DNA from 2 places in the Streptomyces sp. B21-105 genome. Region 2 is predicted to be linked to the other one. Evidence: riboswitches for the same ligand, from Rfam matches in the RefSeq annotation. Region 2 holds a riboswitch; the other holds the start of a gene.
The links. Region 2 has a riboswitch for S-adenosylmethionine ahead of QA802_RS12330 (aminotransferase class V-fold PLP-dependent enzyme). Riboswitches for the same ligand answer to the same signal wherever they lie in the genome.

Region 1 (3,405 bases), 1.6 Mb from region 2:
CGTTCGAACTGGGTGAGGGCGGGGCGGCCGAGGTGGCCGCGCGCGAGCCGCAGCTGGGCGGTGCGGTAGATCGCCGCCGCCATCCGGCCGAGGGCCTGGCCGTCCTGGTGGCGGTGCTTGCGCACGCCGACGTCGACCTGGGCGAGGGCGTCGAGGCCCACCAGGTGCAGGGCGTCGACCAGCATGCCCAGCTCCACGCCGTACCCGACGGGGAAGGGCAGCTGTTCCAGCAGGCTCCGGCGGGCCGCGTACTCGCCGCCGAGCGGCTGCACGAACCCGGCGAGCTGCGGCCAGTGCATGTTGAGCAGGGGGCGGGCCATCAGCTCGGTGACCCGCCCGCCCTGACCGGCCGCGCCGCCCAGCGGGCGGTCGTACATGGCCTTGACCAGGTCCACGTCCGGGTCGGTGAGCAGCGGGCCGACGATCCCCGAGACGAAGTCGGAGGAGAACTCCCGCAGGTCGGCGTCGATGAAGCAGACCACGTCCCCGCGCGTGACCAGCAGCGAACGCCACAGCACCTCGCCCTTGCCGGGCACGGCCGGTATGCGGGGGAGTATCTCGTCGCGGTGTACGACACGCGCGCCCGCCGCCGCGGCCACCTCGGAGGTGCGGTCCGTCGATCCGGAGTCGACGACGACGATCTCGTCGACGAGCGGGACCTGCCGCATGAGGTCGTGACGGATCACGGCGACGATGTCGCCGACCGTCGCCTCCTCGTTGAGCGCGGGCAGCACGACGCTCACCGACTGGCCCGTGCGCTGCTTCGCGGCGAGAACGCGGTGCAGCGGGCGGTCCGTCAGGGACCAGGTGCGGGTGCTCAGCCAGCGCTCGACTTCTTCCAGCACGTCGGCGGCTCCTCTGTGTTCTCTCGGCGTCTCTCGGCGTCTCGCGTCTCGCGGCATTCTCTCGGCGCGTACGGTCCTGCGTGATCCGTCTCGCGGTTCGGACGACTATCTCAACTGTCCTGGCCTTCGGTTACAGTCTTGGACAACGCCGGTGACCATCGCATGTCAGGGTGATCGGCGCGCACAGATCAACAACCGAATACCGCTCATCCAGAGGGGCAGAGGGACACGGCCCGATGAAGCCCCGGCAACCCTCCAGTCGGTTCTCGTAGATCAGCGATCAGTGTTGATCGTTCAGCGAGGCTCCCGGCTCGGGAAGGTGCCAAATCCGTCTCACGGCGAAGTGCGTCGTGAGGAAGATGAGGAGAAAGGGCCTCGCCTCACATGGCTGCGCAGACTGTTGCAAGCACCACCGACTCTACGACGTCCTCCGCTGTCGACCTCGGTCCGGCCACCGCGTTGAGCTGCCGCGAGTGCGGCCACCGCGTCCCCCTCGGTCCGGTCTTCGCGTGCGAGGAGTGTTTCGGCCCGCTCGAGATCGCGTACGACTTCTCCTCCTACGACACGGAGGAGCTGCGTAAGCGCATCGAGGCGGGGCCCGCGAACATCTGGCGCTACGCGCCGCTGCTGCCCGTCCCGGCGGACGTGGCCGACAAGCCGAACATCAACCCCGGCTGGACCAAGCTCGTGCAGGCCGACAACCTGGCCCGCGAGCTGGGCGTCGACGCCGGGAAGCTCTTCATCAAGGACGACTCAGGCAACCCGACGCACTCCTTCAAGGACCGGGTCGTCGCCCAGGCCATCGAGGCCGCCCGCGCGTTCGGCTTCACCACGCTCTCCTGCTCCTCCACCGGCAACCTGGCCGGCGCCGTGGGCGCCGCCGCCGCCCGCGCCGGCTTCCGCTCCTGCGTGTTCATCCCGCACGACCTGGAGCAGGGCAAGGTCGTCATGGCCGCGATCTACGGCGGCGAGCTCGTCGGCATCGAGGGCAACTACGACGACGTCAACCGCTTCTGCTCCGAGCTCATCGGCGACCCGGCGGGCGAGGGCTGGGGCTTCGTCAACGTCAACCTGCGGCCGTACTACGCCGAGGGCTCGAAGACGCTGGCGTACGAGATCTGCGAGCAGCTCGGCTGGCGGCTGCCCGAGCAGCTGGTGGTGCCCATCGCGTCCGGCTCCCAGCTCACGAAGATCGACAAGGGTCTGCAGGAGCTGATCAAGCTCGGGCTGGTCGAGGACCGGCCGTACAAGATCTTCGGCGCTCAGGCGGAGGGCTGCTCCCCGGTGTCCGTGGCCTACAAGGCCGGGCACGACGTGGTCCGCCCCCAGAAGCCGAACACCATCGCCAAGTCGCTGGCCATCGGCAACCCGGCGGACGGCCCGTACGTCCTCGACATCGCCCGGCGCACCGGCGGCGCGGTGGAGGACGTGAACGACGAGCAGATCGTCGACGCGATCAAGGTGCTGGCGCGGACCGAGGGCATCTTCGCGGAGACGGCCGGCGGTGTGACCGTGGGCGTGACGAGGAAGCTGATCGGGAACGGTCTGCTGGACCCGACGAAGACCACCGTCGTCCTGAACACGGGCGACGGCCTGAAGACCCTGGACGCGGTGGCCGGCACCGGACTCACCGCGACCATCCGCCCCAACCTGGACTCTTTCCGAGAGGCTGGCCTCGCATCATGAGCGTCACTGTTCGCATCCCGACCATCCTGCGCACCTACACCGGCGGTCAGGCCGAGGTCCCGGCCGAGGGCGTGACCCTCGGCGAGGTCATCTCCGACCTGGAGAAGAACCACACCGGCATCGCCGCGCGCGTCCTCGACGACCAGGGCAAGCTGCGCCGGTTCGTCAACGTGTACGTGAACGACGACGACGTCCGCTTCGAGCAGGGCCTCGAGACGGCGACTCCGGACGGCGCCGGCGTATCGATCATTCCGGCCGTCGCCGGTGGCTGACCGACGGTCAGTACCCGCCGGTAGTAACCGTAGGTAACAGCGATTACCGAGAGTTCACGCAATTGCCCTCTCCGCGATAGAAGCGGAGGGGGCAATTCAGTGTGGTTGAGCGCGGTACAGTTGGGGAACCCGGTCCTGATCACGGGTCCCGGGGCCTTTTATTTCCGCCCGCGCCCGACAAGAAGCAGCCAAAGTGCGCGCTGCTTTTGTGGCTTTTGTGGCATTTACAGGGCCCGACTTGCCCTGAATTCTGGCGAATTTGCGCCACATTCCGGATCCCGTACGTCCAGAATTCTCGTCCGACTGACCTGTTGCAGACGGCAGTTGGGCAGATACATTCAGCCGCGGTCGACGCGTTCCGGCGCACGCCCCCAACCAACTGGGGGGTGAGGTCTGACCCGGATCCATGAAGTGTGGGTCTGTGCAAGGGCCAGTAATAGGGGAGTTAGGCATGGCTCAGGGCACCGTCAAGTGGTTCAACGCGGAGAAGGGGTACGGCTTCATCGCGGTCGACGGTGGTGCGGATGTTTTCGTCCACTACAGCGCGATTCAGATGGACGGCTACCGCACCCTGGAAGAGGGTCAGCGGGTCGATTTCGAGA
Region 2 (3,405 bases):
CCTCACCAAGCGGATCTGCCTCGGTCTGCAGCGCCGTGACCGGGACAAGGTGCTGCACGGCCGGGAGACCGGCACCATCAAGCGCCTGCCGCACGGTGAGTTCATCGAGATCCACGAGCCGCTCAGCCAGGAGCAGCTGCACACGCTCACCGCGCACGAGCAGTACGAGCCGGCCGCGATCGGCGCCACGGTCGACGAGAACGGCGTCGAGCGCAAGGTGACGGGCAAGGAGAAGCTCCGCGCCAAGATCAGCGGAGCGTACTTCGGCGAGGACCAGCAGATCCCGAAGCCCACCGTCGAGGAGTACAAGGAGATCACGAGCGGCCACGGCCACCACTGATCGCAAAGGCGTCGCCACGCCACGGTAGAAGGGGCCCCGTCCGGTTGTCGGACGGGGCCCTTTGCCGTGCCCGCGGGCTGGATAGGGTGGGGTTCACTCTGTTCTACGACACACGCAGGAGCGGCTATGAGCGCTGTGACCCCCGCTGGAGGCGACACCGCGGCGGGCCGTTCCTGGCCCGAGGTGCTGAACGGCCTGCTGTACGGCCGTGACCAGGGCGCGGACGCCACGTTCTGGGCGCTGGACCGGATCATGCGCGGCGAGGCGACCGACGCGCAGATCGCCGGGTTCGTGGTGGCGCTGCGGGCCAAGGGCGAGACCGTCGAGGAGATCAACGGGCTGGTCCGGGCGATGTACGAGCACGCCAACCTGATCGAGGTGCCGGGGCCGACCGTCGACGTCGTCGGCACGGGCGGCGACGGCGCGAAGACGGTCAACATCTCCACGATGTCGGCGATCGTCGTGGCCGGGGCCGGCGCGACGGTCGTCAAGCACGGCAACCGGGCCGCGTCCTCCGCGTCCGGCGCCTCGGACGTGCTGGAGAAGCTCGGCGTCAATCTGGAGCTGACCCCGCGCCGGGTGGCCGAGGTGGCGCAGGAGGCCGGGATCACCTTCTGCTTCGCGATCAAGTTCCATCCGGCGCTGCGTCATGTCGGCGCGGCGCGAGGCCAGTTGGGCATCCGCACGGTGTTCAACATCCTCGGCCCGCTGACCAATCCCGCCAAGGTGCGGGCGCAGGCCGTCGGCGTCGCCGATCCGCTCATGGCGCCGGTCGTCGCGGGTGTCTTCGCCGAGCGCGGCAACTCCTCCCTGGTCTTCCGGGGCGACGACGGCCTCGACGAGCTGACCACCACGGCCACCTCCCACGTGTGGGTGGTGCGCGACGGCAAGGTCACCGAGGAGACCTTCGACCCGCGCGACGTCGGCCTCGAGCTGGTGCCGGTCGAGGCACTGCGGGGCGGGGACCCCTCGTACAACGCGGAGGTCGCCCGCCGTCTGCTGGAGGGCGAGCGCGGCCCGGTGCGGGACGCCGTGCTGCTGAACTCGGCGGCGGCGCTCGTGGCGCTCGAGCCGGGCGGCGGGACGCTGGCCGAGGAGATCCGGGCCGGCATGGCACGAGCCGCTCAGTCGCTGGACTCCGGGGCGGCCAAGCGGGCGCTGGAGCGCTGGGTGGCCGCCAGCAACGCCTGACGCCCATGAGACGCGGTCCCGCCATCCGGACACGGGTTGCGGGACCGTGATCGGCTGCGGTCCCGCCATCCGGACACGGGTTGCGGGACCGTGATCGGCTCGCGTAGTTTCCTGTATCAGGTCATGAGTGACAGTCATGAGGCCCCGGCCGACTGTCCGGCAACCCTCCGTCCGTGGCGGGGTGCCCCGGGTGAAGACCAGGCTGTGGGCAGCGAGGTCCACGGCAAGCGCGGATCCCTCGCACTCTTTCGAGTGAGAACGCCAGGGGTCCTGGGTCGTCCGAGGGAGTCTCCTGTGAGCAAGCGAATGCGCTAGGGCGTCGAGCCCCGCCTCCGCACACCCTTTCCCACCCTTCCACCGTGCTCGAGCCACGCCGCTCGCACGGCGGTCCCCCTTTCCTCTCACGGGAGTTCGCCATGTCCCTCTCCACCGCTGCCGTCGTCCGCCCTGTTTGTGCCCCGCTGGACGTTCTGGGACGGGATGTCACCGTCCCGCTCGTCACCGGCGGCGAGGTCGCCTACGCGGCCCTCGACTACGCGGCCAGCGCCCCCGCCCTCCAGCGCGTCTGGGACGACGTCGCCGCCTACGCCCCGTACTACGGCAGCGTGCACCGCGGCGCCGGCTACCTCTCCCAGCTCTCGACGGACCTCTTCGAGAACGCCCGCGGGACCGTCGCCGAGTTCCTCGACTGCCGTCCCGACGACCAGCTGGTCTTCACCCGCTCGACGACGGACTCCCTCAACCTGCTGGCACGTGCCCTGCCCGCCGACTGCCAGGTCTTCGTCTTCGAGACCGAGCACCACGCGGCCCTGCTGCCGTGGCAGGACGCCCGGGTCACCTGTCTCGACGCCCCGCGCACCCCGGGCCAGGCCGTACGGACCCTGGAGCGGGCCCTCGCGGCCCGCGACCCGCACGGCCCGGCGCTGGTCTGCGTCACCGGCGCCTCGAACGTCACCGGCGAGCTGTGGCCGGTGCGCGAGCTGGCGGCGGCGGCGCACGCCCACGGCGCCCGGATCGTCCTGGACGCCGCCCAGCTGGCCCCGCACCACCCGGTGTCGGTCCAGGATCTCGACGTCGACTGGATCGCCTTCTCCGGCCACAAGCTGTACGCCCCCTTCGGCTCCGGCGTGCTGGCCGGCCGCGCGGACTGGCTGGTCGCGGCGGACCCCTACCTCGCGGGCGGCGGCGCCAGTCGCAAGGTCACCCGGCGCGAGGACGGGGGCGTGGACGTGGAGTGGCACGAGAGTGCGGCCCGCCACGAGGCCGGCTCCCCGAACGTGATCGGCGCCTACTCCATCGCGTCCGCCTGCCGGGCCCTCACCGAGGCCGGCTTCGACGCCCTGGTCGCGCGCGAACGGCGCCTGATCGAGAAGGTGCGCACCGGCCTCGCGGAGGTCCCGCAGGTCCGGGTCCTCTCCCTCTTCGGCGACGACGCCCCGCGCGTCGGCGTGATCTCCTTCGTCGTCGAGGGCTGGAACAGCTCGCACTTCGCCGCGGCCCTGTCCGCCGAGTACGGCATCGGCGTCCGCGACGGCCTCTTCTGCGCCCACCCCCTGGTCCGCACCCTCCTGGGCGGCGCCCCCGAGACGCAGGGCGAGTGCGGCGCCCCCGAGGCGGCTCCGGGCGAGAAGTCCCTCAACGCCATCCGCGTGAGCTTCGGCGCGGGCACGCCCGACGAGCACGTCGAACGCTTCGTGACCGCGGTCCGGGAACTGGTGACCGACGGAGCGAAGTGGCAGTACCGCACAGAAGACGGCCGCTGCGTCCCGGCCCTGACCTGACCCCGCGAACGACGGCCCCTCTGTGAGGGGGGGCGGACCAGGCCGCCCCGTGCGAGACGGCGCCTGCTCCGGCGAGGGCCGGGGGCAACCCCC

Region 1: linked by a shared signal. The riboswitch ahead of thrC (threonine synthase) and the one ahead of QA802_RS12330 (aminotransferase class V-fold PLP-dependent enzyme) in region 2 are both predicted to bind S-adenosylmethionine.

Annotation. Positions count from the first base shown of each region.
Region 1 is NZ_JARUMJ010000001.1:4,299,016-4,302,420, reverse strand. Features, by position in the region: gene QA802_RS19280 (glucosyl-3-phosphoglycerate synthase) at 1-845, opposite strand, end outside; SAM riboswitch class I at 1,049-1,211, shown strand; gene thrC (threonine synthase) at 1,230-2,531, shown strand; gene QA802_RS19270 (MoaD/ThiS family protein) at 2,528-2,803, shown strand; gene QA802_RS19265 (cold-shock protein) at 3,255-3,405, shown strand, end outside.
Region 2 is NZ_JARUMJ010000001.1:2,728,465-2,731,869, reverse strand. Features, by position in the region: gene qcrB (cytochrome bc1 complex cytochrome b subunit) at 1-340, shown strand, start outside; gene trpD (anthranilate phosphoribosyltransferase) at 467-1,531, shown strand; SAM riboswitch class IV at 1,651-1,767, shown strand; gene QA802_RS12330 (aminotransferase class V-fold PLP-dependent enzyme) at 1,948-3,312, shown strand.